DNA from 4 places in the Cellulosimicrobium sp. G4 BAM 1002 genome. Region 2 is predicted to be linked to each of the others. Evidence: riboswitches for the same ligand, from Rfam matches in the RefSeq annotation. Region 2 holds a riboswitch; each other region holds the start of a gene.

Evidence for each region. Region 2 has a riboswitch for thiamine pyrophosphate ahead of thiO (glycine oxidase ThiO). Riboswitches for the same ligand answer to the same signal wherever they lie in the genome.
Region 1: another riboswitch for thiamine pyrophosphate. It lies ahead of thiD (bifunctional hydroxymethylpyrimidine kinase/phosphomethylpyrimidine kinase); the one in region 2 lies ahead of thiO (glycine oxidase ThiO).
Region 3: another riboswitch for thiamine pyrophosphate. It lies ahead of ACMXGY_RS10285 (ECF transporter S component); the one in region 2 lies ahead of thiO (glycine oxidase ThiO).
Region 4: another riboswitch for thiamine pyrophosphate. It lies ahead of ACMXGY_RS18355 (thiamine ABC transporter substrate-binding protein); the one in region 2 lies ahead of thiO (glycine oxidase ThiO).

What each region holds. Positions count from the first base shown of each region.
Region 1 covers NZ_CP182109.1:2,083,141-2,090,910, reverse strand. Annotated here, with positions in the region: gene ACMXGY_RS09410 (quinone oxidoreductase family protein) at 1-908, shown strand, start outside; gene ACMXGY_RS09405 (hypothetical protein) at 905-1,183, shown strand; gene thiD (bifunctional hydroxymethylpyrimidine kinase/phosphomethylpyrimidine kinase) at 1,144-2,079, opposite strand; TPP riboswitch at 2,072-2,170, opposite strand; gene ACMXGY_RS09395 (YceI family protein) at 2,188-2,859, opposite strand; gene ACMXGY_RS09390 (SDR family oxidoreductase) at 3,093-3,986, opposite strand; gene pheT (phenylalanine--tRNA ligase subunit beta) at 3,983-6,598, opposite strand; gene pheS (phenylalanine--tRNA ligase subunit alpha) at 6,598-7,707, opposite strand.
Region 2 covers NZ_CP182109.1:1,359,373-1,367,142, reverse strand. Annotated here, with positions in the region: gene ACMXGY_RS06210 (glycosyltransferase family 4 protein) at 1-1,002, shown strand, start outside; gene guaA (glutamine-hydrolyzing GMP synthase) at 1,210-2,817, opposite strand; gene ACMXGY_RS06200 (hypothetical protein) at 2,880-3,308, opposite strand; gene ACMXGY_RS06195 (OmpA family protein) at 3,340-4,029, opposite strand; gene ACMXGY_RS06190 (hypothetical protein) at 4,026-4,676, opposite strand; gene thiE (thiamine phosphate synthase) at 4,824-5,516, opposite strand; TPP riboswitch at 5,569-5,646, shown strand; gene thiO (glycine oxidase ThiO) at 5,651-6,985, shown strand; gene thiS (sulfur carrier protein ThiS) at 6,982-7,215, shown strand; gene ACMXGY_RS06170 (thiazole synthase) at 7,321-7,770, shown strand, end outside.
Region 3 covers NZ_CP182109.1:2,285,627-2,293,396, forward strand. Annotated here, with positions in the region: gene ACMXGY_RS10280 (ABC transporter ATP-binding protein) at 1-1,767, opposite strand, end outside; gene ACMXGY_RS10285 (ECF transporter S component) at 1,760-2,422, opposite strand; TPP riboswitch at 2,530-2,649, opposite strand; gene ACMXGY_RS10290 (hypothetical protein) at 2,738-3,181, shown strand; gene ACMXGY_RS10295 (hypothetical protein) at 3,157-4,506, shown strand; gene ACMXGY_RS10300 (Rv2578c family radical SAM protein) at 4,548-6,212, shown strand; gene ACMXGY_RS10305 (DUF1330 domain-containing protein) at 6,259-6,573, opposite strand; gene ACMXGY_RS10310 (PPOX class F420-dependent oxidoreductase) at 6,627-7,094, opposite strand; gene aspS (aspartate--tRNA ligase) at 7,299-7,770, shown strand, end outside.
Region 4 covers NZ_CP182109.1:4,116,143-4,123,912, forward strand. Annotated here, with positions in the region: gene ACMXGY_RS18330 (sensor histidine kinase) at 1-59, shown strand, start outside; gene ACMXGY_RS18335 (response regulator transcription factor) at 56-766, shown strand; gene ACMXGY_RS18340 (DUF4235 domain-containing protein) at 770-1,093, opposite strand; gene ACMXGY_RS18345 (ABC transporter ATP-binding protein) at 1,090-2,289, opposite strand; gene ACMXGY_RS18350 (ABC transporter permease) at 2,289-3,959, opposite strand; gene ACMXGY_RS18355 (thiamine ABC transporter substrate-binding protein) at 4,252-5,364, opposite strand; TPP riboswitch at 5,432-5,536, opposite strand; gene ACMXGY_RS18360 (ABC transporter ATP-binding protein) at 5,729-6,556, shown strand; gene ACMXGY_RS18365 (ABC transporter permease) at 6,556-7,770, shown strand, end outside.

The DNA.
Region 1 (7,770 bases), 720 kb from region 2:
ACTTCATCGACACGTACAAGCGGTCCGGCACGTACGCGATGGACTACCCGCACGTCGTCGGCAGCGAGGGCGCCGGGACGGTCGTCGAGGTCGGCGAGGGGGTCGAGGAGTTCGCGGCCGGCGACCGGGTCGTGTGGACCGAGGCATCGGGGTCGTACGCGGAGCTCGTCGTCGTCGCGGCCCGCGAGGCGCTGCACGTGCCGGAAGCGGTGTCGTTCGAGGACGCGACGGCCGTCGCGCTCCAGGGCCTGACGGCGCACTACCTGTGCACGTCGTCCTACCCCGTGCAGCCGGGCGACCGCGTCCTCGTGCACGCGGGGGCCGGCGGCGTCGGCCTGCTGCTGACCCAGATGCTCGTCGCGCGCGGCGCGCACGTCATCTCGACGGTATCCACGCCCGAGAAGGCCGAGCTCTCGCGGGGCGCGGGCGCCGAGCACGTGATCCAGTACACGGCGTTCGCGGACCTCGCCACGGAGCTGCCCGAGGTCGTGCGCGGGCTCACGGGCGGCGAGGGCGTGGCCGCGGCGTACGACTCGGTCGGCAAGGACACGTTCGACGCGTCGCTCGCGTCCCTGCACCGGCGGGGCACGCTGGTCCTGTTCGGCGGGTCGTCGGGCCAGGTGCCGCCGTTCGACCCGCAGCGCCTCAACGCGGGCGGGTCGCTGTTCCTCACGCGCCCCAAGCTCGCCGACCACACGGCGACGCGCACCGAGCTCGTCGAGCGCGCGACCGAGGTGCTCGGCGCCGTGGCGGGCGGCACGCTCCACGTCCGCGTCGGCGCGACGTTCCCGCTCGCCGAGGCGGCCGACGCGCACCGCGCGCTCGAGGGGCGCGCCACGACGGGCAAGGTGCTGCTCGTCCCGACCGCGACGCCGTCGGCAGCCGACGCGAGCACGGAAACCGCATGAGCTGGGACTGGGTGCCACCGCGCCCCGGGGAAGGGTCCGACGGCGGCCCCTCCCCCGCGCTCCGACGCGCGGTGACGGTGCTCGCCGTCCTGGTCACGGGGACGTTCGTCGCCTACTACCTGACGATCGGCGTGCGCCAGGGCGAGGAGCGGTGCGTCGCCGAGCGGCCGGAGGGCGTCAGCGAGGCCCAGGTCGAGTCCCGTTGGCGGTGGTGGCCGCCGGGCACGGAGTGCGTCTACCCGGCCGGGACGACCTCGGACGTCGCGCGCGCCTGAAGCGCGTGCAGGTGGTCCACCGGGCCGCGCCCGGTCCCGACCCGGAGCGCAGCCCCCGCCCGGAGCGCGCCCGTGAGCCACTCCTTGGCCTCCCCGACCGCCTCGTCCCAGCTCTCTCGCTGCGGGCGCAGGGCCGCGAGCGCCGCCGACAGCGAGCACCCCGTGCCGTGGGTGTGCAGCGTGTCCACGCGCTCCGCGTCGAACGTCGTCACCGCCGGCGCGGTGCCCGATCCCGTGCCCGAGCGCCCGCCCGGCACGACGAGCGCGTCCGGCGAGGTCGCGCCGGTGAGGTGCCCGCCCTTGAGCAGCACGACGGCGCCGCTCGTCGTGGCGTACCCGCTCGCCTGGCGCAGCGCGTCGTCCCACGTCGTGGCGACGGCCTGCTCCGCGAGGACGGCGAGCTCGGGGAGGTTGGGCGTCACGACGTCGGACCGTGTCGCGAGGTCTCGCACGGCCTGCTCGGCGCCGGCGTCGAGCAGCCGGTGGCCCGACGTCGCGACCATGACGGGGTCGAGGACGACCCACGGGCGACGGGCCCCGACGGCGGCCCGAGCGACCCCCAGGTCGTCGAGCCACGCCCCGATCGCGTGCGCGTTCTCGGCGTCGGCCACCATCCCGATCTTCACGGCGTCGATCTCGACGTCGTCCGACACGGCGTCGAGCTGCGCGCGGAGGAAGTCCGGGCCGGGCACGTGCACCGACCGCACACCGTGCGTGTTCTGCGCGACGAGCGCTGTCGTCACGGCCATCCCGTACGCCCCGTGGGCGCAGAACGTCTTGAGGTCGGCCTGGATCCCCGCCCCGCCGGTCGGGTCGGTGCCCGCGACGGACAGGACGCGCGGGCGCGACGGCCCGGGGGCGGAGGAGGAGGACGGTGCGGGCAGGGCGAGCGTCATCGCCGGACATCCCTTCGCTAGTACGAGCTAGATCAGGTTCGACGGGTGTGATCTCAGCCCCGGCCCTCCCGGGGCACCCCGTGTCGTGCGCTCATGCTAGCGGGCGGCTCACGCCTGGTGGATCGCCTCCCCCGCGATCTCGAGCGTGACCTTCTTGCCGACGAGGAACCCGCCGGTCTCGAGCAGCACGTTCCAGACGAGCCCGTAGTCCTCGCGGTCGAACTCGCCGGTCGCGTGGAAGCCGAAGATGTCGCGCCCGTAGGGGTCGCGCCGCGCCCCGCCGTACTGCATCGTCAGGTCGATCCGGTGGGTGACGTCCCGGATCGTGAGGAGTCCGCTCACGAGGAAGCGCGCCGGAGCGGCGGCCGCCTGCACACGGTCCGCGGAGAGCTCGGCGCGCTCCGGCGAGCGGTTGCGCAGGCGCGCCCACGAGAGGATCTGGTCGTCCTGGCTGCCCTGCCACGTGACCGACGTGCTGCGGAACTCGAGCGTCGGGTAGGTCTCGACGTCGAGGAAGTCGGCGCTGCGCAGGTGGACGTCGCGCTCCTCGTGGTGCGTCGTGAGGCTCGCGGCGTCGATGGTCGCGCTGACGGCCGAGGCGAGCGGGTCGTCGCCGACGAGGACCGTCGCGCTCGCCCGGGTGAACTCCCCGCGCACGGGCGAGACCATCATGTGCTGGCCCTGGAAGCCGACGCGCTTGTGCGCCTCGTCGAGGACGTAGGTCCCCGCGTCGGGCACGGTCATGCCGTTCCACTGTCGGACCGGCCGTGTCGTCGTCATCTGTCGCTCCAGGCGTCGCTGTCGAGCCGCGACGTCTGCGTCCGCCCGGTTCTGGTCAGGTGTCCAGATCAGCATCGCGGATCAGAAGGTGAATGCTCAACTAACCACGGCGTGACATGTACCGCCCTCCCCGCGGCACGGCGTCCGGACGGCGCACGCGCGGACGCCGCCCGACCCGAGGGTCGGACGGCGTCGGCGAGGCTTCTGCGGCGCAGGGCGTGGCGGTGGAAGGGTCAGCGGCTCGGGAGCTCTCCGGGCATCGGGTCCTCCTCGCCCCACCGCGTGACGCGCAGACGACGGCCGTCCGCTCCCGGGACGACGCCCTCTCCGGCGGCCGCCGCGTCGACCGCCGCGCGGAGCGACGCCGGCGAGTCGTGCGTCACGCGGACGAACGCGCCGGAGAACGCGTCGAGCTCACCGCGCGCGATCGCGACGACCATCTCGACCGTCCGCTCGACGGGGGTCCACTCGGTGCGGCCCTCGTGCATGACCATCGATGCGGTCATGTCCGTCCGCACGACGCCCGGCGCCACCTCGAACGTCCGCAGCCCGTGTGCGGACCCCGACCGGTGCAGGTTGGCACCGAGGCGCAGGAGCGCGGTCTTGCTGGCGTTGTACGCGCTCGCCCCGTCCATGTCGTGCGAGCCCGCGCCGCTGTTGAGGTCGACGACGCGGCCGCCGCCGCGCGCGAGCATCCCCGGCACCACCGCACGGGCGAGCAGGAACGGCCCGCGCACGTTCGTCTCGAGGACCGCCCACCACTCGTCGGGGTCGGCCTCCCACAGCGGGACCTCGGCGTCGACTCGGCCCGCGTTGTTCACGAGCAGGTCGAGGCTCCCGAGCGCGTCCTCGGCCGCGGCGACCGCGGTCGCCACCGACCCCGGGTCCGTCACGTCCGCCGTCACGACGACGGCGCGCCCGGCGCCGTGGTCGAGCCCGGCGATCTCGTCGGCGACGGCCGCGAGCCGGTCCGCGTCGCGCGCGAGCAGCGCCACGTCGAGGCCCGCGGCGGCCAGGCCCACGGCGACCGCCCGGCCGATGCCGCGCGACGCCCCCGTGACGAGCGCCGTGCGCGCGGGCGCGACGGTCTGCACCGGCGTGCCCGGGCGGTCCTCGACGGCGCTCACGCGCGGAGCTCCGCGCCCACGCGCTCTCGTGCCGCGGCGACCGCGCCCTCGCGCACGCGCGCGACGTCGTCGGCGGTCAGCGTCCTGTCCGCGGCGCGCAGGCGCAGGGAGAACGCGAGCGACTTGCGGCCCTCGCCCACCTGCTCGCCGGTGAACACGTCGAACAGCGCGAGGTCCTCGAGCAGGTCGCCCGCACCCTCGGCCACGGCCGCCCGCAGCGCCTCGGCGGTGACCGCCGCGTCCACGACGAACGCGAGGTCCTCCTTGGCGGCGGGGAATGCGGACACCGGCGTCGCCTGTACCGGCGTGTCCTGCGACCCGGCGACGAGCGCCGACAGGTCGAGCTCGAACGCCACCGAGCGGGCCGGCAGCCCGAGGTTCTCGAGCACCTTCGGGTGCAGCTCGCCCGCGTGCCCGACGACGGTCCCGTCCGCGAGCTCGAGGCGGGCACAGCGCCCGGGGTGGAACGGGGCACGCGTGGTGTCGGCGACGACCGTCACCTCCGCACCCACGCGGTCGGCGACCAGGCGGGCCGCGGCCAGCGCGTCCGTCCAGTCCGCCGCACGGCCCGGTCCCCACCAACCGGCGCGCTCGCGCCGCCCGACGAGGACGCCTGCGACGTGGCGCGGCTGGTCCGGCACGGCGGCAGCGATCGCCGCGAGGTCCTCGTCGCTCGGCCGCACGCCCCCTGGCAGTGCAGGAGCGCCCGGGGCGCCCGGGCGCGGGTGCGTCACGAGCCCGACCTCGAACAGCGCGACGTCCGTCAGGCCGCGGCCGACGTTGCGGCGCACCGTCTCCAGCAGCGTGCTGAGCACGTCCGTGCGCATCAGGGGCCGGTCGTCGGCGATCGGGTTGAGCAGGCGCAGCGCCCGACGGCGGTCGTCGTCCGCGGGCAGGCGCAGGGCGTCGTGCTCGGCGTCCCCGACGAACGGGTAACTCAGCGTCTCGACGAACCCGTCCTCCGCGAGCGCCCGCGCGACCGAACGACGCACGCGCTGCTCGCGGGTCAGCCCGCGGCCGCCCGGTGCGGCCGGGAGGACCGACGGGATCTCGTCGTACCCGACGAGCCGCGCGATCTCCTCGACGAGCTCCGCGGGCTCGGTGAGGTCGGGACGCCACGACGGCGGGGTCACGACGACCGCGTCCGCCGCGTCCGGGCCGTCGACGGCCCGCTCGACGGTGCAGCCGATCGCCCCGAGCGCCCCCACGACCTGCTCGAGCGTGTAGGGCACGCCGACGAGTCGCTCGGCCTCCCCGACCGCGAGCCGGATCGACGACGGCGCCGGGACGCGGTCGAGGTCGCTCACCGCCGGGTCGGCGGTCCCCCCGCCGAGCTCGACGAGCAGGTCGACCACGCGCTGCGCCGCGACCGCGGGCAGCCGGGGGTCGACGCCGCGCTCGAACCGCTTCGCGGCCTCGCTCGACAGCTTGTGGCGCCGAGACGTGCGCGCGACGGACACCGGGTCGAAGTGCGCGGCCTCGACGAGCACGGCGGTCGTCGTCGGACCGACCTCCGAGGACGCGCCACCCATCACGCCCGCGAGCCCGAGCACGCGCGAGGCCCGCGCGCCGTCGGGGCTGTCGGTGATGAGGAGGTCCTCGGGGTCGAGCGCGCGGTCGGCGTCGTCGAGGGTCACGAGGCGCTCGCCCGGGGTCGCGCGCCGCACGACGACCGGCGCCGCGACCTGGTCGAGGTCGTACGCGTGCAGGGGCTGACCCAGGTCGAGCATGACGTAGTTCGTCACGTCCACCGCGAGCGAGATCGGCCGCATGCCCGACGCCGTGAGCCGGCGCTGCATCCACGCCGGCGTCGTCGCCGCCGGGTCGATCCCCCGCACGACGCGTGTGACGAACCGGTCGCACCCGAGCGTGCCGTGGATCGGCGCGTCGTCGTCGACCTCGACGGGGAAGCCGTCGGGCGTCGCCGCGGGCGGCGGGGTCGGCAGCGACGCGGGCAGACCCGGGTCGGTGAAGCGCGCGCCCGTCGAGTGCGAGAACTCGCGCGCGACACCGCGGTAGGAGAACGCGTAGCCACGGTCGGGCGTCACGTTGATCTCGAGCACCTCGTCGCCGAGGCCCAGCAGCGCGATCGCGTCCTGGCCCGGCGTGAGGTCCTGGGCCGCGTACCCGAGCCGCGGCAGCACGATGATGCCGTCGTGGTCCTCGCCGAGGCCGAGCTCGCGCTGCGAGCAGATCATGCCGTCCGACACGTGCCCGTACGTCTTGCGGCTCGCGATGGCGAACGGGCCGGGCAGGACGGCGCCCGGCAGCGCGACGACGACGAGGTCGTCCGGCGCGAAGTTGTGCGCGCCGCACACGATGCCGCGCGCACCGCCCGCCGGCATGTCGGCGGGGTCCACGCCCTTGATCTCGGCGACGTTGTGCTCCGGACCGACGTCGACCAGGCACCAGTTGATCGTCTTGCCGTTCTTCTGCGGCTCGGGCGTCATCTGCAGGACGCGCCCGACGACGAGCGGACCCGTCACGGCCGCGCCGTGGACGGCCTCCTCCTCGAGGCCCACGCGCACGAGGTCGGCGGCGAGCCGCTCGGCGGTGAGGCCCTCGGGCAGCTCGACGTGGTCGCCCAGCCAGTCGATGGCGACGTAGGGCATCAGATCTCCGTTCCGAACTGGGCGGAGAAGCGGGCGTCGCCCTCCACCATGTCGTGCATGTCCGCGATCCCGTGGCGCAGCATGAGCGTGCGCTCGATGCCCATGCCGAAGGCGAAGCCCGAGTACACGTCGGGGTCGACCCCGACGGCGCGGAGCACGTTCGGGTTGACCATCCCGCACCCACCCCACTCGATCCAGCCCGGCCCGCCCTTCTTCTGCGGGAACCACAGGTCCATCTCGGCGCTCGGCTCGGTGAACGGGAAGTAGCTCGGTCGCAGGCGCGTGCGCGCCTCGGGACCGAACATGGCGCGCGCGAACGCATCGAGCGTCCCGAGCAGGTTCGCCATCGTCAGGCCCTTGTCGACCGCGAGGCCCTCGACCTGGTGGAAGACGGGCGTGTGCGTCGCGTCGAGCGCGTCGGTGCGGAACGTCTTGCCCGGGCACGCGACGTACAGCGGGACGCCGCGCTCGAGGAGCGAGCGCGCCTGGACCGGGGACGTGTGCGTGCGCAGCACGAGGTTCGACGGCGTCTCTCCCGTGCCGTCGACGTAGAACGTGTCCTGCATCTGGCGCGCGGGGTGGTCGACACCGAAGTTCAGCGCGTCGAAGTTGAACCACTCCGACTCGACCTCGGGGCCCTCGGCGATCTCCCAGCCGAGTCCGACGAAGAAGTCGGCGACGCGCTCCTGCAGCGTCTCCAGCGGGTGGCGCGCCCCGGCCGGCGTGCGTCGCACCGGCAGGGTGACGTCCACGGCCTCCTCGACGAGGACGCGATCGTCGCGCTCGGCCTCGAGCTCGGCCTGGCGCGCGGCGAGCGCCTGGTTCACACGTCCGCGCAGCGGGCCGAGGAGCTTGCCGGCGGTCTTCTTGTCCTCGGGAGCGAGCGAGCCGATCTGCCGGTTCGCGAGCGCGAGCGGGCTGCGGTCTCCCGTGTGCTCCGTGCGCACGAGCTTGAGCGCGTCGAGGTCACCGGCCGCCGCGATCGCGGCGAGTGCGGCGTCGAGCGTGCGCTGCAGCGCGTCGGCGTCGAGCGGGGAGGGTGCGGTGAGGGTGTCCGGGCCGTCGGACCCGCGCGGGGCGGGGACGACCTCGGCGTCAGGGCTGGACATGCGTGCCTTCCTGGCGGTGGCTGGACTGCGGGGGCCTGCGGCGGTGTGGCCTCGCGGGATGCG
Region 2 (7,770 bases):
GTCACCACCGAGCAGGACGGCGTGGTCACGGTCCACCGGATCGCCGCGCGTGTCCCGGGCGGCTACCCCGTCCACCCGCGCGCCCCGCACCACGTGGCGAGGATCCTGCGCGACGCGCGCCCCGACGTCGTGCACCTGCACATGGGTGTGCTCACGCCCTCGACCCAGGCGTCGCTGCGCACGGTGGTGCGTGCAGGGCTGCCCGCCGTGCTCACGGTGCACAGCGTGTGGGGCGGCGCCGACCGCGCGTTCGCCGCGCTCGACCGCGTCGTGCGGTGGTCGCGCTGGCCCGTGCTGTGGTCGGCCGTGAGCGAGCTGACGGCCGCCCCCCTGCGCCGCATCGTCGGCGACCGGGGCGAGGTCGTGGTGCTGCACAACGGCCTCGACCTGGACGCGTGGCGCGTGCCGCGCACCGAGCGCGCGGACCGCATGGAGGGCCCCGCCGTGCACGTCGTCGCGGCGACACGGTTCGCGCCGCGCAAGCGCGTGCTCCCGCTGCTCGAGGTCGTGCGCGACGCCGTCGCGCGCCTTCCCGAGGGCGCACTCCACGTCACCCTGGCCGGGGACGGCCCCGAGCTCGCCGCGGCACGCCGGTTCGTCACCGAGCACGGCCTGGGCAGCGTCGTCTCGCTGCCGGGGCGCCTCGACGCGACCGGCCTGAAGCGCCTCTACGCGCGCGCCGACGTGTTCGCCGCACCGGCCGTGGAGGAGGCGTTCGGCATCGCGGCCCTCGAGGGCCAGGCGGCGGGCCTCGCCGTCGTGACCCGCTCGCAGTCGGGCGTCGCCGAGCGCCTCACCGACGGCGTCGACGCGCTCCTCGCCGACGACGACGCCGGCCTCACCGACGCGCTCGTCCGCCTCGCGACCGAACCTGGCCTGCTGGACGAGATCGTCGCCCACAACCGCGACGTCCCGTCCTCCGCAGGCTGGCCCCGCGTCCTCGCGGACGTCGAGGCCGCCTACGCCCGAGCGTCCACGCTCACCACAGCCCGCACCCGCTGACCACCAACCCACCGCGGGGCCCGGTGACCGCCTCCACGAGGTGGGGCCGACCGCGAAGGCGCGGGGTCGGGGGACGACGCCGCGGCGTGGCGGGCCTGGCGGGAGCGACGCGAGGAACGAGCGGCGCGGATGGTAGCCGCGGCGGCGTCCCCCGACCCCGCGCCGCCCGACACGCTGCCCGAGCCGGATGTCACCCGAGCCTGGTGCTCACTCCCACTCGATCGTGCCCGGCGGCTTGCTCGTCACGTCGAGGACGACGCGGTTCACGTCGGCGACCTCGTTGGTGATACGCGTGGAGATGACGGACAGCACGTCGTAGGGCAGGCGCGTCCAGTCGGCGGTCATGGCGTCCTCGGACGACACCGGGCGCAGCACGATCGGGTGCCCGTAGGTGCGGCCGTCGCCCTGGACGCCGACGGAGCGGACGTCGGCGAGCAGCACGACGGGGCACTGCCAGATCTCGCGGTCGAGGCCGGCCTTGGTGAGCTCCTCGCGCGCGATGGCGTCGGCGGCGCGCAGGGTCTCGAGCCGGTCGCCCGTGACCTCGCCGACGATGCGGATGCCGAGCCCGGGGCCGGGGAACGGCTGGCGCCAGACGATCTCCTCGGGGACGCCGAGCTCGAGCCCGACGGCACGGACCTCGTCCTTGAACAGCGTGCGCAGGGGCTCGACGAGCGAGAACTGCAGGTCGTCGGGGAGGCCGCCGACGTTGTGGTGCGACTTGATGTTCGCCGCTCCCTCGCCGCCGCCGGACTCGACGACGTCGGGGTAGAGCGTGCCCTGGACGAGGAACTTGACCTCTTCGCCGTGCTCGCCCGCCTCGGCGACGACGTCGCGTGCGGCGTCCTCGAACACGCGGATGAACTCGCGGCCGATGATCTTGCGCTTCGTCTCGGGGTCGCTGTGCCCCGCGAGCGCCGTGAGGAACCGCTGGCGCTCGTCGCGCACGACGAGGCGCACGCCGGTGGCGGCGACGAAGTCGCGCTCGACCTGCTCGGCCTCGCCCGCTCGCAGGAGCCCGTGGTCGACGAACACACAGGTGAGCTGGTCACCGACGGCTTTCTGCACGAGCGCCGCCGCGACGGACGAGTCGACACCGCCGGACAGCCCGCAGATGACGCGCGCGTCGCCGACCTGCGCACGGATCGCCGCGACCTGGTCGGCGATGACGTTGCCGGGCGTCCAGTCCGGGGCGAGCCCGGCGCCGTCGTACAGGAAGTGCTCGAGCACGGTCTGGCCGTGCGCGGAGTGCTTGACCTCGGGATGCCACTGCACGCCGAACAGGCGGCGCGCGCGGTCCTCGAACGCCGCGACCGGGGAGCCGGACGAGGTCGCGAGGACCTCGAAGCCCTCGGGCGCGCGGTGCACGGCGTCGCCGTGGCTCATCCACGTGGTCTGGTTCTCGGGGGTCTCGGCGAGGAGGACCCCGGCGGAGCACACCTCGACCTCGGTGCCGCCGTACTCGCGCAGGCCGGTCTGGGCGACCTCGCCGCCGAGCGCCTTGGCCATCGCCTGGAACCCGTAGCAGATGCCCATGACCGGCACGCCGGCCTCGAAGAGCGCCGGGTCCACGAAGGGCGCTCCGGTCGCGTACACGGACGACGGCCCGCCGGACAGGATGATGGCGACCGGGTCCTTCGCGAGCATCTGCTCGACGGTGAAGGTGTGCGGCACGATCTCGGAGTACACCTTCGCCTCGCGCACGCGACGCGCGATGAGCTGGGCGTACTGCGCGCCGAAGTCGACGACGAGCACGGGCCGGGGCGTCGCGCTCGCGACGGGAGTGGTGGTGGCTGCGGCGGGGGTTGCGGTCACCGGAACAGGATAGTTGGCGAGCGCCGGCGGTCCGAACCGTGCCCGGCCCCGCTTCCGTCGCGTCAGCTCGGCAGCGTGCCCACGAACGCGACGATGCCCGCCGTGAGACCCAGGCCGAACGCCATCACGAGGAGGATGATTCCGAGGATCATCGTGACGAACGACCCGGACTGCCGGCCCCACGTCCGGCTGACGACGTCGGTCGGGTCGTCGCGCGCCACCCACACCCAGCCGTCGAAGAGGTAGGGCTGACCCGGTGCGGTGACGCGCGTGACGACGATCGTCGCGCGCAACGGCGCACCGTCCGGCCCGGGGTACTCGACGAGGTGCTCACCCCCGCCCAGCGTCCACCTCTCGGAGAGCGAGCGCGCCGGGACCCGCACGCGATCGACGGCGCGCGCCCGTCCGCTGCGTCGACCGCTCACGGCGAGGACCGCCACCCCGAGGACGAGCGCGAGGCCGGAGAGCACGGCGGCGAGGACCGCGGTCATGCGCCGGGCCGCCGTCGCTGCGACGTGGGCCTCACGAGCCCTCGAACGACAGCTCGACGCGGCGGTTCTGCGCTCGACCGGCCGGGTTGTCCTGCCCACCGACGGTGTTCTCCGCGACCGGCATCCTGCTGCCGTGGCCCTCGACCGTCAGGGTCAGGTCCGGTCGCTCGGCCCGCAGCACAGTCGCGACGGACTCGGCCCGCGCGGCCGACAGCTCGTCGTTGCTCGCATCGGTTCCCATCGAGTCGGTGTGCCCGCCGACTGCGACGGCTGCGCCCTGCGGGATCTGGCCGACCAGCTCGGCGAGCGCGGCCGCGGCCTCGGCCGTGAGCGCCGACTCGTCGAACGGGAACATGAGGTCCGCCGTGAGCACGACCACCGTCTCCCCGGCCTCCTCGCGCGTCGTCTCGAGGCCCGTCGTCGCGTCGTCGACGTCCAGCGGGAACGTCGAGTCGTCGACGGCCAGCGGATGGGTCGCGTCCTCCCGCATCGCGTCGGTGAGCGTCTCGGTGCTCGCCTCGGTGAGGATCGCGTCGCGCTCGTCCGCGAGCGCCTGCTCGACCTCCGCGACGAGCTCGTCGTGGCGGGTGGAGGCGTCGTCCGACGCGGCAGGTGCCGCGCTCGCCGGCGAGGCGACGGCGGCGGTCGGACCGGCCACGAGCGCACCGGCCGCGAGGACCGTGGCGACGAGGCGGTGCACCGGGCTGCGGTTCGGCGTCACTCGGCACCGTCGAGGTAGGTGATCTCCGCCGCCGTGAAGGCGGGCAGCCCCTGACCGGGCAGGACGTCGATGGTCGCGGGCGTGCCCTCGGGCACCGGGAGCTGGGCCCACGCCTCGATCGTCGCGTGGTTGACGAACCCGTCGAACGGGTACCGCGGCGACCCGACGATGTGGTAGCTGCACTGCTGCGGGTCGGGCGAGCTGCCCTTCCACGAGCCCTCGGTGCAGAACGGGCGGTACTGGACGAGGCCCACGGGGTCCGTCGCGGTGAGGACCCAGTCGATCCCGAGGTCCAGGTGGCTCGCGGACGCGTCGTCGGGCTGGGCGTCGTTGTCCCACCGCAGCGCCCACCGCACGGTCAGCACCTCGTCCTGGACCTCGACGGAGCGCAGCGTGGTCGTGAGAGTCCCTCCGAGCTCGCCGCTCGGGGTGTCGACGGTCTGCTCGGCCATGACGGCGTCGCCGACGCGCGCCGCGCCCGGCTCTGCGGACCCGCCGTCACCGGCCTTCGTGCCGTCACCGGCCTCCGCCGCACCGGCCGCAGGTGTGTCTGCGTCGTCCCCGGACCCGCCGAGGAGCCCGCAGCCCGACAGCGCGAGCGTGACGACGACGGTCAGTGCGGTGAGCGACGAGCGTGTGCGGTTCATGATCCCCCGAGTCGGACGGTCCACCGCCGCCCGACGGTCGGGCGGCGACCCGTCGTCGACCATGGCATACCGGACAGCAGGGACGGAACCCACCCGGGTGGGCAGATGTCCCCATGCACCCACCTCGCCGGCGGCCCAGGAGCCGGGTCAGGCTGCGACGATCCGGTCGCGCAGGTCGCGCGCCGCGCGCTCGGGGTCGGGCGCCTGGGTGATGGCTCGCACGACGACGACGCGCGTCGCCCCGGCGTCGAGCACCGCGTCGAGCCGTCCGGCATCGATGCCGCCGATCGCGAACCACGGCGTCGTAGGACGGGTCGCGGCGACCTCGCGCAGGAGGTCCAGCCCTACGGCGGCGCGACCGGGCTTCGTCGGCGTCGCCCAGAGCGGCCCGACGCAGAAGTAGTCGACGGCGGGGTCGGCCTCCGCCGTCGCCGCCTGCTCCGCGGAGTGGGTCGACCGGCCCAGCACGGGCCCGGGACCGAGGAGGGAGCGCGCGGCCGGGACGGGCAGGTCTCCCTGGCCCATGTGCACCACCGGCGCCCTCGTGAGCGCCGCGACGTCCGCGCGGTCGTTGACGGCCCACAGCGCACCGTGCTCGGTCGCGACCCGCGCGACGAGCTCCTGGAGCTCGAGCTCGCGCGCGACGTCGAGCGACTTGTCGCGCAGCTGCACGACGTCGACGCCGCCCGCCAGCGCGGCGTGGAGGAAGTCCTCCAGGTCGCCGCGTTCCTCGCGCGCGTCCGTGCACAGGTACAGGCGTGCGTCGGCGAGACGGGCGCGCGGGCCGGAACCTGCGCCCGGGGTCGACGCGGCGGACGTGGCGAAGGTCTCGGTGCTCACCCGCCGGAGCCTAGCCCCGGGCCGCCCGGTGCAGGCGGTACTGTGGCCGACAGCACGGGAGCCCGCACGGGCTGAGAGGGCGCAGGAGCCGACCGTCGAACCTGATCTGGGTCATGCCAGCGAAGGGAGCGCACATGAGTCCCCCTGTCACCGCGCCGTCCGTGGCGCCCGCCTCCGGCGCGCCCGACGGCGTACGCGACGTCGTCGTCGTGGGCGGCGGCATCGTGGGCCTCGCCGTGGCGTGGCGTGCGACGCGCGCAGGCCTGACCGTCACCGTGCTGGACCCGTCCCCCGGGGACGGCGCCACGCACGCCGCCGCCGGGATGCTCGCCCCCGTGACCGAGGCCGACTTCGGCGAGGACGACGCGCTGCCTCTCCATGTCGCCGCTGCCGCGTCCTGGCCGACGTTCGCGGTGGAGCTCGAGGCGGCGACCGGGCTCGGCGTCGGGTTCCGTGCCGCCGGGACCCTCACGCTCGCGTACGACGCGGACGACCTGGCGCTGCTGCGCCGTGTCCTCGCGCTGCACGCGACCCTCGGCCTCGCGTCGAGCGAGATCTCCGTCACCGACGCGCGTCGCCGTGAGCCGTTCCTCGGCCCGCGCGTGGCAGGGGCCGCGTGGGCGCCCGGGGACCACGCGGTCGACCCGCGCGCGACGCACGCCGCGCTCCTCGCGACGCTCGGCGCCGGAGCCCTGGGGCGGGGCACCGCCGTCGTGCGCGCCGCCGCCACCCGGCTCGCGTTCGACGCCACCGGGCGGGTCACGGGCGTGCACGACGACGCGGGCCGGCTCCACCGTGCGGGTGCGGTCGTGCTCGCCGTGGGCTGGCAGACCGGCGCGCTGGTCGCGGACGTCCCGGGCATCGCGGTGCCGACGCGACCGGTGAAGGGCCAGACGCTGCGTCTCGACGCCGGGCCGGACCTCGCGCTCCAGCACGTCGTACGGGGTCTCGTGCAGGGCCGCCCGGTGTACGTCGTGCCGCGCGATCCCTCCCCGGACGGGCCGCGCGCGGGTCACCGGGAGGTCGTCGTCGGGGCGACGACCGAGGAGAACCCCGACGACCGGCGAGCCACCGCCGGGGGCGTCTTCGCGCTGCTCCGCGACGCGCGCGCCCTGCTGCCCGGGATCGACGAGGCCGCGCTCGTCGACGTCACGCCGCGCGCCCGCCCGGCGACGCCCGACAACCTGCCGCTCGTCGGCCCGACCTCGGTCCCCGGCCTGCACCTCGCGACAGGTCACGGCCGCAACGGCATCCTGCTCGCCCCGCTCACCGCCGACGCGGTCGTCACGCGGCTCACGGGCGACCCGCTTCCCCCCGGGGTCGCGCGCGCCCTCGCCCCGACCGACCCCGACCGCTTCGCCGAACCCGGGTTCGTGCGCCAGGCTGCGCCCGAGCTGGCCAACAGCCCCCGGTTCGGCACCGTCCCGGCGGCACGTCAGCCCGCCACGACACCGAGGTGGTACCCATGACCGCACCCGCCCCGACAGCGCTCGTCAACGGCGAGCCGTATCCGCTCGCCGAACCCGTCGAGCTCGAGCGTCTCGTCGCCGCGCTCGTGCCCGCATTCGTCGCCGACGGGACACCGCAGGGTGTCGCCGTCGCCGTGGACGACGCCGTCGTACCGCGCGGTGCCTGGGCCACCACGGTCGTCGCGCCAGGAGACCGCATCGAGATCGTCACCGCCGTCCAGGGTGGCTGAGGAGGAACAGTGACCACGACCGACATCTCCCCCGCGGCCCGGGCGACCACCTCCGCCTCCGACCCCCTCGTCGTCGCCGGGACGACGGTCGGCTCCCGGCTCGTCATGGGCACGGGCGGCGCAGCGAACCTGCTCACTCTCGAGGACGCCCTCGTCGCGTCCGGGACCGCACTGACGACCGTGGCGATGCGCCGCGTCGCGGTGCGGGCGGGCGGTGAGGCGAGCCCCGACGCCGGGATCTGGACCCTGCTCGCGCGCCTCGGCATCCGCGCGCTGCCCAACACCGCGGGGTGCTTCTCGGCGCGCGAGGCCGTGCTCACGGCGCACCTCGCGCGCGAGGCGTGCGGCACCGAGTGGGTCAAGCTCGAGGTGATCGCCGACGACGTGACGCTCCTGCCCGACCCGATCGGCCTCGTCGAGGCAGCCGAGCAGCTCGTGCGCGACGGCTTCGTCGTGCTGCCCTACACGAACGACGACCCGATCCTCGCGCGCCGGCTCGAAGACGTCGGCTGTGCCGCGGTGATGCCCCTCGGCGCACCGATCGGCTCCGGCCTG
Region 3 (7,770 bases), 930 kb from region 2:
GACAGCGCGGGTCTCCGCGGCGCCGAGCGCCCGCACGAGGTCGCCCGGGTCCACGTCGAGGTGCCGCCCCGTCGTCGCCCACCACTCGAGCAGGGGCGGACGGCGGAGCCGGGCGCGTGCGCACAGCGCGTCGTCACCGAGCACGGCGGTCGGCGTACCGGTCGCGGCGATCGTCCCGTCGACGACGACGGCCACGCGGTCGGCGATCTCGGCGACCAGGGACAGGTCGTGCGTGACGAGGACGACCGCGCCGCCCGCGTCGGCCCGCACGCGCAGCACGCGCGCCGTCGCGTCGGCCTGGGCGCGGTCGAGGCCGAACGTGGGCTCGTCCGCGAGGAGCACGGCCGGGTCGAGGACGACGGCCGTCGCGAGGGAGAGCCGACGCTGCTCGCCGCCGGAGAGCCGGTAGGGGTTCGCGTCGGCGAGCGCGGTCAGGCCGAGCGTGTCGAGCACGCGCGCGACGCGCCCGTCGAGGTCGTCGAGGCGCGCGAGCCGTGCCGACCACGCGACCTCCTCGCGCACGGTGCGCGCGAGGAACTGGTGCTCCGGGTCCTGGAACACCATCGCGGTCGGGGCTCCGGGGGCCGTCGTGAGGTCGCCGCCCGTCGCTTCGAGCCCGGCGAGCCCGCGCAGCAGCGTCGACTTGCCGCCGCCGTTGGGGCCGACGACGGCGAGCACCTCGCCGGCGCGGACGTCGAGGTCGACGCCGCGCACCACCGGGGTCCCGCGGCGACGCCCGCGCCGGAGGGCGCCGCCGCGGTGGACCTCGAGGCCACGGGCCCGGAGCGCGACCGGTCTGACCCGGCCGTCCGCGGCGGGGCGCCCGCTCGCGGCGTCGGCGCGACGGGAGCGCGCGAGGTCCGCCAGCCAGGCGTCGGTCTCGGGGGTACCCAGCGGGACGGGGGCTCCGGCCGCCGCGAGCCGGACGGCGAGCGGGAGCCAGCAGCCGAGCGCCGCGAGCTCGGCCGCGTGCTCGTGCAGGACGCGGTTTGTCGGGCCGTGCGCGACGGCACGGCCGTCCGGCCCGAGCACGAGCGTCGTCTCGGGGAGCGTCCCGAGCTCGTCGAGTCGGTGCTCGACGAGCACGACGGCGCGTGCCCGGGCGAGTGCGTCGTGGCCCGCCCCCGTGCGGTCGGCCGGCCCCGCGCCGTCGGGCACCGGGCGCGAGCGGGTGAGCCCGGAGACGAGGGCCCCGACGTCGTGCGCCGCGGCGGGGTCGAGGAGCGCGGTGGGCTCGTCGAGCACGACGAGACCGGGGTCGGCGACGAGAGTCGCGGCGAGCGCGACACGCTGCGCCTCGCCGCCGGAGAGCGTGTGGGTCGCCCGGTCGTGCAGGTGGGCCGCGCCGACGGCCGCGAGCGCCGAGGCGCCCCGGGCGTCCATGGTCCCAGGGTCGGCGCCGCGGTTCTCGAGCGCGAACCGCAGCTCCTCGTCGACGCGCGCGAGGCAGAGCTGGTCGCCGGGGCGTTGCTGGACGAGCCCGACGCGTGCCGCGAGCACGGCGGGCGTCACGTCGCGCGGGTCGTGCCCCGCGACGTGCAGGACCCCGGTCACGGTGCCGGGCAGCGTGTGCGGGACGATGCCGACCAGCGCGCGCAGGAGAGTCGACTTGCCGCAGCCCGACGGGCCGAGGACGAGCAGCGCGGCCCCCGCGGGGAGGGCGAGGTGCACGTCGTCGAGCACGGGGACGGCGTCGTGCCCCAGGGCGACGGACAGGCCCTGCGCTCGGACGACGTCGGGCGTCGTGGACGCTCGGGGCTCAGCCATGCCGCGCCGACCCGATCGCGAAGGCGTCCAGAGCGCCGGTGCGGGTGAGGGCGTCGCCGAGGAGGCGGGCCGCGATCCCGCACAGCACGACGCACGAGACGACCTGGATCCCGAGGCGGAGCGTCGCGTAGTCCTGCCCGAGCCAGCCGAAGCGCACGGCGTTGAACGCGAAGGTCACGAGCGCGGCGCTCACGCCCGAGGCGACGAACACCCACCAGCCGAAGCGCCGGTAGCGCGTGAGCGCGAACGGCAGCTCGGCGCCGACGCCCTGGACGAGCCCGACGAGGAGCAGCAGCGGCCCGGCCGGGGAGGCAAGGAAGACGACCTCGACGAGCGCGGCGAGCGTCTCGGCGAGGATCCCGACGCCCGGCTTGCGCACGATGTACGTCGCGAGCGGCCCGACGACGATCCACGCTCCCGCGAGCACGTTCGCCGCAAGGTCTGCGAGGGGACCCATCGCGAGCTGCAGCGGCGCCCAGAGCTGCACGAACGCCCAGTAGACGAACCCGAAGACGACGCCCAGGACCGCGACGAGGACCGTCTCGTGCAGGCTGAGGCCCCGTCGCCGTGGCCGGGTCGCGGGTGCACTGGGGGACGCCGTCTCGTGGCCGGCCCGCGCCTCGGCGGCCTGCTGCGCGGTGGTGTGCTCGGTCATGCTGTTCCCTCCGTCGGGCCCCGGGCGAGGGGTGCACGACGGCGAGCCGCCGGTCTCCCGCGCGGCCGGCCAGGCGCACGGGGCGCACGGGCGCGAGCGCGCAGGGGACCGTGACGTCGGCCCTGCTCCCTTCGCTGGTACGAACCAGATCAGGTTCCACGGGTCTGCAGGGGGGACGGGTGCCCGGCCTGCACTCTCAGCGCTCGTGCGCTCCCCGGGGGCGTTCGGCCCGACCCTAGGCCTTCGTCGGTCTGCGGACAATCACGGCGTCTCACCATCCGAGAAGTGCGGTCACGCGCGTGAGAGTGTGACGCCATGACGACGGACGACGACGCCGCGGTGGTCGCGGAGCTGGACCGCCTCGACGAGGTGGTCAGAGCAGCCCCGGCGGGAGACACGACGGCGCAGGTCGCGCTGTGGCGGCAGGCGACCCGGCTGCGGACCTGGTTCTTCATCGCACGCGGCGAGCCCGACCAGCCCCGCCCGTACGCCGTGGGTGCCGCGCAGGGTCCGATGATCTGCCTCTACAGCAGCGCGGGCCGGGCGGCCGAGGCTGCGCGTGCGCTGGGGCTCGTCGCCGCGGCGGACGACGCGGTGCCGCTGTTCGGCGTGCCCATGCCGACGGCGATCGACTACGTCGCCTCGTTCGCCCGGGCCGGCGTCGTCGGTGTGACGCTGGACCACCCGCGGATCGGTCACCACATCCCCCTGGCGAACCTCGGTCTGCTCAAGGGATGGGTCGACGGGGCGGCGCAGTGACCGGCGCGGACCCGGTGGAGCAGAGCCTGGACCTGGCGTGGGAGCTCTTCGCGGCGCGGCCCACGCATCCCCGGGTCGCCGAGCTGGCGCTGCAGGTGCTCGCGGCCCAGCCGGAGCGGAGCAGCGCGTCGCTGCTCCTCGGCAACCACCGGGAGATCTGCGGCGAGCACGCCGAGGCGCGGCGCCTGTACCTCCAGGTGGCCGCTCGCCGCGACGGCCAGTTCGTCAACGCGGCCCGTGCGCTCCGGCACCTGGCGTTCGCCGACCACGACCACGCCGAGGCGCTGCAGTGGGCGCGCACCGTCCTGCGCGAGGAACACGAGGGGTGGGACGACTGGATGGAGCTGGGGTCCGCCCAGGCGCTCGGCGGGGACCACGAGACGGGCTGGGCCCAGCTCGACGACGCGGTCGCGCGCTGCGCCCGGACCGCACCGGACGAGCTCCCGCAGGCGTTCGGGAAGCGCGCGGCGTACCTGCTGGGGACCTTCGCGCCGCTCGACCGGTTCGTCCCGGCGGCCGAGGAGGCCATGCGGGCCGACGCGGCGAGCCCCTGGGTCGCGTCGATGCTCGGGTGGGCCTACCTGCTGCAGTACCGCCTGGACGACGCCGAGCGGCTCGCGCTCCGCCTCCTGCGCGAGGACCCGACGGAGGGCGTGTTCCAGAACCTGGTGTCAACGGCCCGGACGCTGCAGGGGGTCGTCGAGAACGCCGAGTCCCTGGGCTACACCCTCGAGGACATCCGTCGCACCGGCGTCCTCGAGCTGTCGTGGCAGCAGCTGCGCGACCAGGAGCTCGGCATCGACCTGCGTTCCGCGCTCGCCGCGCTCGAGGGCGTGCTGCCGCAGGCCCTGCGCGCCACGCTGCGGCCCGGGGCGTCGTTCGCCGACGAGGCGGAGCTCGAGCACATCGGGGCCATGGTGGGGGAGGACCTGCTGACCTGGCACGACGGCCAGGAGCCCGGCACCGGGTCGCTGTGGGGTCAGGACGAGCCGTTCCGCCTGATGTCGGCGGCCGAGGTCCGCGCCATGGGTGCCGAGATCGAGGCGGACCCGGCGGCGCACCCCGACTGGCCCGACGGCGAGGCGGCGGAGCCGGTCATGACCGACGACGCCGGCGCCTTCCTGGTCGTCGTCGCGTTCGGGGCGCTCGTCAGGCGACGCCTCGGGCGGCCCGACGAGCCCGTCGCCGCGTCGATGGCCGACTGGGTCTGGGACCGGGTGGTCGAGCTCGGCGGTCGGGACCCGCGGCCGGCGCCACGGACGACCGCGGATCCCCGGAGCGCCGTCCCGGCCGCCCCGACGTCCGGGGGCTCGCCGACCGCCTGAGCGACCTTGACACACCTTCGAACACCTGTTCGAATGGCGCCGTGCGATGGGACGGACAGGCGCTCGGCGCGGACGACGGCGCGCTCCCGGGGCTGGAGCGCGCGGGCCTCGTGCGCAGCGTCCGCACGCCCGAGTTCGCGGGGATCACGTTCCACGAGGTGACGGCGAAGAGCGCGCTGTCGAAGGTGCCCGCGATGTCCCGCATGCCGTTCCGGTGGACGATCAACCCGTACCGCGGCTGCAGCCACGCGTGCTCCTACTGCCTGGACCCCGCGACGCCGGTGCTGCTCGCGGACGGCACGCAGCGCCCGATCGGGGAGCTGCGCGTCGGCGACGAGATCGTCGGGACCGCGCCGCACGGGGCGTACCGCCGGTACGTGCGCACGCGCGTCCTCGACCGCTGGACCACGCGCAAGCGCGCGTACCGCGTGACGCTCGCCGACGGGACCCGGCTCGTGGCGAGCGGCGACCACCGGTTCCTCACCCAGCGCGGCTGGCGGCACGTCGTCGGCGGCGCGGGCCACCGGGCGCACCTGGCCCTCGGGGACGTCCTCGTCGGCCCCGGCGCCGCGGCGCTCGCGGACAGCGGCGTCGCGCTCGACGGGCGCGACGTGACCGGGGACGACGCGCTCCGCGTGGAGTCGCTGGAGGCGCTCGGCAGCCCGGGGGAGGAGGCCGAGCTCGTCGACATCACCACCGGGACGCGGGACTTCGTCGCCGCGGGCGTCGTCAGCCACAACTGCTTCGCGCGGCCCACGCACCAGTACCTCGACCTCGACGCGGGCGACGACTTCGACCGCGAGGTGGTCGTCAAGGTCAACGTCGACGAGGTGCTGCGTGCCGAGCTCGCCCGCGCGTCGTGGGCGCGCGAGGCCGTCGCGCTGGGCACGAACACGGACCCGTACCAGCGCGCCGAGGGCCGTTACCGCCTCATGCCCGGCATCATCGACGCGCTCGCCGGCTCCGGCACGCCGCTGTCGGTCCTCACCAAGGGCACGCTCCTGCGCCGGGACCTCCCGCTCCTCGCGGACGCCGCGTCACGGGTCGAGGTCGGGATCGGGGTCTCGCTCGCGCTGCTCGACCCGGCGCTGCAGGCGAGCGTCGAGCCGGGCACGCCCTCGCCGCGGGCACGCCTCGACCTCATCCGAGCGATCCGCGACGCCGGGCTGCCGTGCGGCGTCATGGTCGCCCCGGTGCTGCCCTGGCTCACCGACTCCACGCGCGCGCTGACCGACCTGCTCGACGCCGTCAAGGACGCCGGCGCGACGGGCGTCACGGTGCTGCCCCTGCACCTCAAGCCCGGCACGCGCGAGTGGTACATGGGGTGGCTCGCACGCGAGCACCCGAACCTCGTCCCGGGCTATGAGCGCGTCTACGCACGGGGCACGTACGCGTCGAAGCAGTACCGAGCGTGGCTGTGGGACCGAGTGCGGCCCATGCTCGAGGTACGCGGGTTCGCCGTCTCCGGCCACCGCGGGCCCGCCGGCGTCGAGGGTCGGTACCGTCGGGGCGAGGTCGGGGGCCTCGGCGACGGGACCCGTGACCCCGGCCCGCCGGTCGACGGCGCGTACCCGGCCGGGAGTCTGGCGCGGGGCGCTCACGAGCCGGAGGCGCACCGGGGGCACGACGGGGCGCTCGCGGGCATGCCGGTCGACGGCGGCGGTCTGGACGTCGTCGGCGGGGGAGTCGAGCAGGTCCTGTTCTGACCCGTGCACCCGGCGACCGCCCTCACGGCACGCCGCACGGGCGTCGTCAGGCGTGCCCGGCGGGGTCTGGCACCGGGCCGACGCGGACGACGTCCGTCCGTGCCACGGCCTGGTCACGGACGTCGGCGAGCGTCACCCGCGCCGGGTCGTCCATGTACGCACCGAGCGCGTCGTCGTCGGGCATCTCGATGATCTGCACCTCGGTCGGCAGGGTCACGTCCTGACCGGGCAGCGCGCGCACCCTCGACAGCACGCGGCCGCCGTGAGCGGGCACCAGGGCGAGGACGTCGTCCTCGTACCGGTGCAGCAGGTCGACGTTGCCCTCGGTGGGCCACAGCAGGACGCACAGCGTGATCGGCATGGGCGCACGCTACGCCGTTCGTCCCCTGGCCGGGCGAACTGGCCGAAGCCTGCTCAGACGTCGGCGAGGCGCGCGGGGAAACCGCCCGTCGCCACCGGACCCCAGCGCGTGATCGTCAGGCGCACGAGCGACTTGCCCTGCGCCACCATGGCCGCGCGGTACTCGTCCCAGTCCGGGTGCTCGCCGCTGATGGAACGGTAGTAGTCGACCAGCGGCTCGACGGCGTCGGGCAGGTCGATCACCTCCGCCTCGCCGTCTACCTGCACCCACGGGTCGGAGAACCGCTCGCCCAGGGACAACAGCGAAGCCCGCGGGTCCCGACGCAGGTTGGCCGCCTTCGCGCGCTCCGGGTACGTCGACACGACGACCCGGCCCGTGCCGTCGACGCCGTAGGTCACCGGGCTGAGCTGGGGCCGGCCGTCCGCGCGGGTCGTGACGAGCACGCCGTCGTGCCGGTAACGCAGGAACGCCTCGAGCTCGTCGCGCTCGACGCGCCGGTTCGTCGCGATGGTGCGTGCCACGGGTCATCCTTCCTCGTCCGGGCGGCGGGCCGGTCGGCGAGCCGCTGCCGACGGCAGGCACGCGACGCGATGGTCCGCGACTGGTCGGCGGCATCGCCACGGTATCCGGTCGAGCCGCGACGCCCGTCCGCACTAGACTCGTCCGGACGTGCTCCCGCCCCCGGGAGCGCAACCCCCACCGCCCCCTCCTGGAAGGAACCCTCCGTGCTGCGCACCCGAACGGCCGGCTCACTGCGGGCCGAGCACTCCGGTCAGACCGTCACCCTCACGGGCTGGGTCGACCGTCGGCGCGATCACGGCGGTGTCGCCTTCATCGACCTGCGCGACGCGTCGGGCATCGCCCAGGTCGTCATCCGCGACGAGGCCGTCGCGCACCCGCTCCGCAACGAGTTCGTCCTCCAGGTCACGGGCGAGGTCTCGCGTCGCCCCGAGGGCAACGAGAACCTGTCCCTGCCGACCGGCGAGATCGAGGTCGTGGCGAGCGACGTCGTCGTGCTCAACACGTCGGACCCGCTGCCGTTCCAGGTCTCGACGGCGCTCGCCGACACCGAGACGATCGGCGAGGAGGCGCGCCTCAAGCACCGCTACCTCGACCTGCGTCGCCCCGCGCCGGCGCACGCGCTGCGCCTGCGCGCCAAGGTCAACCAGGCCGCGCGCCGCGTGCTCGACGCCGAGG
Region 4 (7,770 bases), 1.9 Mb from region 2:
ACGCCGGGGCGCAGGGGGACGGTTTCGTCCTCGATGTCCGGCTACCGTGGGACGCGTGAGCAGCCAGGCGGGAGGGGCGGTCGGGCACCGCGACGACGGGCGGGGCCCGGGGGACGAGCCGCGGACCCGGCTCGTGATCGTCGACGACGACGCGCTCGTCCGCGCCGGGCTGCGCCTCATGCTCGACGGTGCGCACGGGATCGAGGTCGTCGGCGAGGCCGCGGACGGGGCGGAGGTCACGGCCGTGCTCGACGCGCACCCCACGGACGTCGTCCTCATGGACCTGCGCATGCCGCGGGTCGACGGTATCGAGGCCACGCGGCGGGTGCGGTCGCGGGCGGACGCACCCGCCGTCGTCGTGCTCACGACGTTCGACAGCGACGCCGAGATCACGGGCGCGCTGCACGCGGGGGCCTCGGGCTACCTGCTCAAGGACATGCCGCCGCAGCGGATCGTCGCGGCGGTGCGCGCGGCCGCCGCGGGCGAGCCCGTGCTGTCCCCCGAGATCGCGCGTCGGCTCATGGCGTCCGTCGCCGACGCCGGGGGCGAGCGCGAGCAGGCGCGGGCGGCGCTCGACGCGCTCACGGGGCGGGAGCGGGACGTCGCCGTCGAGCTGGGGCGCGGCGCGGCGAACGCCGAGATCGCGGCGACCCTGTTCCTCAGCGTCCCGACGGTCAAGGCCCACGTGTCGAACGTGCTGCTCAAGCTCGGCCTGGAGAACCGGACGCAGGTCGCGCTGCTCGTCCACGCCGCCGGCCTCGACTGAGGGTCAGTCGCCCGGCCACTCCCCCGTCCACCTCTCGAAGGCCCGGGCACCGCCGCGGTCGATGAGCGCCTTCACCGCGGCGAAGATCGCGCCCTGGATCAGCGACGCGACGAGGATCTCGCGCAGCCCGTACTCCGACTCGAGCGGCTTCGGCGCGTCCTTCCGGTGGCCCGGGGTGACGCGCTTGTACACCTGCTTGAACACCTGGCCCGCGACGAGCCCGCCCACGATCGAGCTGGCGAGCCCCACGGGGCGGTAGAGGATCTTCGCGGCCTTGCCGCCGGACTTCTCCGGGGGATGCGTCCCCGCCGTCGTGTCGTCGTTCATCCCTCGACGCTAGGCCCGCTGAGGCGTCCTCGCCCGAGCACGGGGTCGTCGACCGCGGGGACGACGGCGCAGCCCGCGCGGTCGATCGTGACGTCCACCCTGTCGCCCGGTACCGGAGCGACGCGGTCGTCGAACCCCGTCCCCTCGCCGGCGAGCGCCACGAGCCGGACGGGCGCGGCGCGGTCGGCCCCGGGGAGCGCGACGTCCACCGTGACCTCGACCGCGCCGCGCCGGAACACGCTGCCGACGACCGTCGCCTCCCAGGTGTCACCGCCAGGGGGTCCCGGGCGCCGGGTCGCCGTCCCGACAACGACGCGCAGGCCGCGCGGGCCGACGGCGAGCAGCTGCCCGGGGGGACCGGGCACGAACGCCTGGTAGCCGAGGAACTCCGCGACGCGGCGCGACGCCGGCGCCCGCCACAGGTCCTCGGGCGGCGCGACCTGCAGGAGCCGGCCGACGTCCATGACGGCGACGCGGTCGGCGACGGTGAACGCCTCGTCGTGGTCGTGGGTGACGAAGACGGCCGTCGTGCCGGTGGCCAGCAGCGCCTCGCGGAGGTCGAGCGCGAGGCGCTCGCGCAGCCCGCGGTCGAGCGCGGAGAGCGGTTCGTCGAGAAGGAGGAGCCGCGGGCGCGGCGCGAGGGACCGCGCGAGCGCGACCCGCTGCCGCTCTCCCCCGCTGAGCGTCGCGACGGCGCGCCGATCGTACCCGGCCAGCCCGACGACGTCGAGCAGCTCGGTCACGCGCGCGTCGCGCTCGCCGCGGGGCAGGCCCGCGATCCCGTACGCGACGTTGCCCGCGACGTCGCGGTGCGGGAAGAGCTGGCCCTCCTGGAACATGAGCCCGAACCCGCGGCGGTGCACAGGTACCCCGCCGAGGTCGCGTCCGTCCCAGGTGACGGCGCCCGAGGCGACGGGCTCGAGCCCCGCGACCGCGCGCAGCAGGCTCGACTTGCCGCACCCGCTCGGCCCGAGCAGGGCGAGCACCTCGCCGGGCGCGACGTCGAGCGTGACGCCCGCGACGGCCGTGGTGCCGGGGTCCGTGCGCGCGCCCCGGCCGTCGCGCCCGCCGTAGCGCACGACGACGTCGCGCACCGCGAGCCCGCCGCCCTCACCGGGCATGTGGGCGGGCGCCGCGTCGGGGCGCGACGGCTCCGGCGAGCCCGCGCGCGCGGGGGCGGGGTCGGTCTGCACCATCAGAACTCTCCTCCGGGTCGGTCTCCGCGCAACCGCTCGGCGAGCAGCATCACGGTCGCGGTGAGCACCGCGAGGACGACGCTCGCGGCGAGCGCCATGCCGTAGTTCTCGGCCCCGGGGCGCCCGATGAGCCGGAAGATGACCACCGGCAGGGTGGCGCTGTCGGGGCGGGCGAGGAACGACGTCGCGCCGAACTCCCCGAGCGAGACGGCGAACGCGAACCCCACCGCGAGGCCGAGCGACCGCGCGGCGATCGGTCCGTCGACCGTGCGGAACACGCGCCCGGGGGTGGCCCCGAGGGTCGCGGCAGCCTCGCGCAGGCGCGGGTCGATCGCGCGCAGCGTCGGCAGGACGGTGCGCACGACGAGCGGCGTCGCGACGACCGCCTGCGCGATCGGCACGAGCAGGCCCGACGTGCGCAGGTCGACGTCGATCCCGAGCGGCCGGTCGAGGGTGAGCAGGAACCCGAAGCCCACGGTGACCGCGGAGACGCCGAGGGGCAGCATGAACACGGAGTCGAGCACGGAGATCGCCCGGCGCCCGCCCCGCGAGCGCGGCCGTCGGGACACGACGAGCGCGACGAGCCCCCCGATCACGACCGCGAGGACCGTCGCGAGCGTTGCCGTGCGCAGCGAGTTGCCCGCGGCCTCCCACACGGTGACGGACAGCGCGTTGCGCCCGCCCGTCGTGCCGAGGTTCGCGTAGTTGTCGAGGCCCCACCCGCCGCCCGGCACCCGGAACGACCGCACGAGGAGCGTGCCGAGCGGGAGGCCGACCAGCACCACGACGACCGCGGCCGTGAGCGCCGCGGGGGCGAGGTCGCCGGTGGGGCGGCCGTCGCGCCACAGCGTCAGCGGGTGGGCGGACGAGGCCGCCGCCGACAGGTTCAGCGCCCGCTCGCGCCTCGCACGCGTGCGGTTCGCGACCGTGAGCGCCGCGGCCACGACGACGAGCTGCACGACCGACAGCACCGCGGCGGTGCGCAGGTCGAGGAACTGGGTGGTCTGGATCCAGATCTCCGTCTCGATCGTCCCGTAGCGGATGCCGCCGAGGACGAGGACGACGCCGAACGCCGTCGCGCAGAAGAGGAAGACGATCGACGCGGCGCTCGCGATCGCGGGCGTCAGCGCCGGGAGCGTGACGGTGCGGAACGCGCGCCACGGGGTCGCCCCGAGGGCTCGCGCCGCCTGCTCGGCGCGGGGGTCGAGGTGCTCCCACATCCCGCCGACCGTGCGCACCACCACGGAGTAGTTGAAGAACACGAGCGCCACGACGATCGCCGCGAACGTCTCGTCGAGCTCCAGGAACCCGAGCGGCCCGCCCTGCACGAGCAGCGACCGGAAGGCCACCCCGACGACGACGGTCGGCAGCACGAACGGCACCGTCACGAGAGCCCGCACCACCCGGCGTCCGCGGAACCGGCACCGGTACAGCACGTACGCGCCGGGGACGCCGAGCAGCACGGAGAGGACCGTGCCGAGCACGGCCTGCCACAGCGTGAGCCCGATGATGCGCCACGTCCGCGGCTGCGAGAACACCTCGGCGAACCCGGACAGGTCGAGCCCGCCGTCGTCCCCGACGAACCCGCGCGCCACGAGCGTGACGACGGGCCACGCGAAGAACACCCCGAGGAACACGAGCGGCACCGCCGCCGCGACCCCCCAGGCCACCGCGCGCCCGAGACGACCCCGCCAGGGCGCCCGAGCCCTCACCACGGTTCTACCTCGCGCGACCACGGTTCTACCTCGGCAGACCACGGTTCTACCTCGCGACGTAGAACGCTGGTCGTGCGCGAAGGCGAGACGACGGCCGAGGCGGTGGGGGCGGCGTCGGATGCGAAGGGCGTCGAGGCCGCGCTCGAGAACCCACGCCCGACGAACGGAGGCGACGGCGCGGCCAGCCCGAGCACCGACGCCGCCCCCGCCGCCGGACCCGACCCGGTCGCCCACCCCAGCCCGGGGCTCAGTCGACGACGGTCGCCGTCCATGCCTTGATCCACTCGTCGCGGTGCGCCGAGATGTCCTCGGGCGCGACCTCGAACGGCTCGCCGGCGAGCGGGGCGAACTCGGCCCAGCCGTCGGGCAGCGCGACGGTGTCGTCGGCGGGGTACATGTACATGGACCCGGGCACGTCGGCCTGGAACGTCTCGCTCACGAGGAAGTCGAGGAGCTGGCGCGCGCCGTCGGGGTTCTCGGCGTTCGCGAGCACGCCGGCGTACTCGACCTGGCGGAAGCAGGTGTCGAGCAGCGCGCCGGTCGTGGACGCGGAGCCGTCCTCGGTGAGCGTGAACGCGGGCGACGTGGAGTAGGACAGCACGAGCGGGCGCGGGCCGGCGCCCTCGGAGCCGGAGAAGTCGACGTAGTAGGCGTCGGACCAGCCGTCGACGACCTTGACGCCGTTGGCGCGCAGGTCGGCCCAGTAGTCCTGCCAGCCGTCCTCGCCGAACGCGCCGACGGTCGCGAGCAGGAACGCGAGCCCGGGCGACGACGTCGCGGGGTTCGTGACGACGAGCAGGTCCTGGTACTCGGGCTTCGTGAGGTCCTCGAGCGTGACCGGCTCGGGGATCCCCGCCTCGGAGAACCAGGCGTGGTCCACGTTGACGCACACGTCGCCGCGGTCGATCGCGGTGAGCTCGTCGCCGTCGCCGACGGCGTAGGACGCGGCCGAGTCGGACAGCCCGGCGGGCACGTACGGCTCGAGGACGCCCTCGTCGATCGCGCGCGACGCGAACGTGTTGTCGATCCCGAACACGACGTCGCCGAGCGGCGAGTCCTTGGTGAGGATGAGCTGGTTGACGAGCGCGCCGCCGTCACCGGGCGCGACCTGCTCCACCTCGAGCCCGCTCTCCTCCTCGAACGCGGCGAGCACGTCGTCGCTCACCGCGAACGAGTCGTGGGTCACGAGAGTCACGGTGCCGCCGCCCGACGACGCGTCGTCACCCCCGGTGGCGTCGTCGCCGCCGCTGCACGCGGCAAAGGCGAGCAGGGCGAGCGTCATCGCCGTCGCGGTGGTGGCCAGGCGGGCGGGGCGCGCGTGGGTCCGCAGGCTCCGGCTGCTGCCGACGGTGTGCTGCATGTGTCCTCCCTGGACGTTCAGGAGGGGTCCACCGGCGCGCACAGGACCACGGTGGGTGTGCGCGCAGGTGATCGAGATCCCGACTTCCTCCACCGGTGCTAACCGGATCAGGTTCGAGGGTCTGCGGTGGTCCGCACTCTCAGCTCCTCCAGGAGCTCCCCTGTCGTTCCCCTCGAGCCTACACCGGAACGCCCGCCGGCCCGTGACCGGCGGAGCCACCCTGAGAAGACCCTGAGCGCCCCCGCGCCGGGACCAGGGAGAGGTCCGGGAGGTTCCCCGATGCCCGGGCACGGGTGTCCGCGCCAGGGTCGATGGTGACCGGGCCGCCCTGGCCCGGTCACCATCAGCAGGAGGAGAAGTGACCATGAGCAGCGCACCGACCGCCGCGGTCGTCACGGAGGGAAGCATCGAGCGCGGCACCACACCGGACGCGATCGCCACGGCCCGGGGCCTGGTGAAGACCTACGGGCGCGGGGAGGCGGGCGTCCGTGCGCTCGACGGCGTCGACGTCGACCTCGAGCGCGGGCGCCTCACCGCGATCATGGGGCCCTCGGGCTCCGGCAAGTCGACGCTCATGCACTGCCTCGCAGGGCTGGACTCCCCCACGTCGGGCACCGTCGTCGTCGACGGCGAGACGGTCTCGGCGATGAGCGAGCGGCGGCTGACGCGTCTGCGCCGGACGCGCATCGGCTTCGTGTTCCAGTCGTTCAACCTCGTCCCGACGCTCACGGCGGAGGAGAACATCGTCCTGCCGCTCGCGATCGCGCGCCGGCCCGTGGACCGGGAGTGGTTCGAGCGCGTGGTCGACGCCGTGGGCCTCCGCCCGCGGCTCGGGCACCGGCCGGCCGAGCTCTCCGGCGGGCAGCAGCAGCGCGTCGCGTGCGCGCGGGCGCTCGTCTCCCGCCCCGCGGTGGTGTTCGCGGACGAGCCGACGGGAAACCTCGACTCGCGCGCGGCCGCGGAGGTGCTCGGGTTCCTGCGCTCCTCCGTGGACGACCTCGGCCAGTCCGTCGCGATGGTCACGCACGACCCGACGGCGGCGTCGTACGCGCACCGCGTGCTGTTCCTCGCGGACGGGCGCCTCGTCACGGAGCTGCGCGACCCCACGCCGCAGGGCGTCCTCGACACCCTCGGCGAGCTGACCCCGGCGACACCGGGCAGCGCCGCGCACGCACCGGCGGTCGTCCGGTGATGGGGCGGATCGCGGTGCGCGGCGTGCGCGCGCACGGCGCCCAGCTCGTGCTGTCGGTGCTCGCCGTGGCGATCGGCGTCGCGTTCGTCACCGGCACGTTCGCGCTGCGCGCGATGCTCGCCTCGACGTTCGACGGGATCGTCGCGTCCTCGATCCAGGCCGACGCGTACGTGCGCGGCGGGACGAGCACCGGGACGGCGCTCGAGTCGTCGTCCGCCCAGCTCGGCGGCGCGCGCAGCCTCGTCCCCGCGGAGCTCGCGGACGAGCTCGGCGCACGCGACGACGTCGCGCTCGCGCTCCCCGAGGTCAGCGGTCCCGCGGTGCTCGTCGGCGCCGACGGCACCGCCGTGCTCAGCGCGCAGGCACCGAGCATGGCGATCGCCTACGACCCGCGCGACCCCGGCCCGGAGGTCGTCGACGGTCGCGCCCCGCGCGACGGCGCCGAGGTCGCGCTGGAGTCGGGGACCCTCGAGGCGTCCGGGCTCGCGGTCGGCGACACGACCGACGTCGTGCTGGGCGACGCGGTGCAGCCGGTCCGCGTCGTCGGCGAGGTCTCGCTGTCCGCGCCGATGGCCGGCGCGACGATCGTGCTGCTCGACGCCTGGACCGCCGCCGCGACGTTCGCACCCGACGGCCTCGTCCCGTCGATCGCCCTGTACTCCGCGGACGGCACGGCACCTGACGCCCTGGTCGACGCCGTCGCCGACGACCTGCCCGACGGCGCCGAGGCGGTCACGGGTGCGGAGCTGCGCGAGGAGACGAGCAGCGCGATCGCCGACCAGCTCGGCTTCGTCTCGACGTTCCTGCTCGTGTTCGCCGCGCTCGCGCTGTTCGTCGGGACGTTCATCATCACCAACACGTTCGCGATGCACGTGCGCCGCCGCACGCGGGAGCTCGCGCTCCTGCGCGCCGTCGGGGCCTCGCCCGCGCAGGTCTTCGGCTCGGTGCTGGGGCAGGCCGCGGTCGTCGGGGTGGTCGGCGCGGTGCTGGGCGTGGCGGCCGGGTTCGGCCTCGCCGAGCTCGCGCGTGCCGGGATCGGCGCGGTCGGGATGGAGCTCTCCGGCTCGCTGCCCGTGACGACCGTCGGGATCGTCGTCCCGCTCGTGGTCGGCGTGGTCGTCTCGATAGTCGCCGCCGCCCTGCCGGCGCGGCGCGCGGCCCTCGTGCGGCCGGTGGAGGCGATGCGTCAGGACGCCGTGCGGCCCGCCGGACCG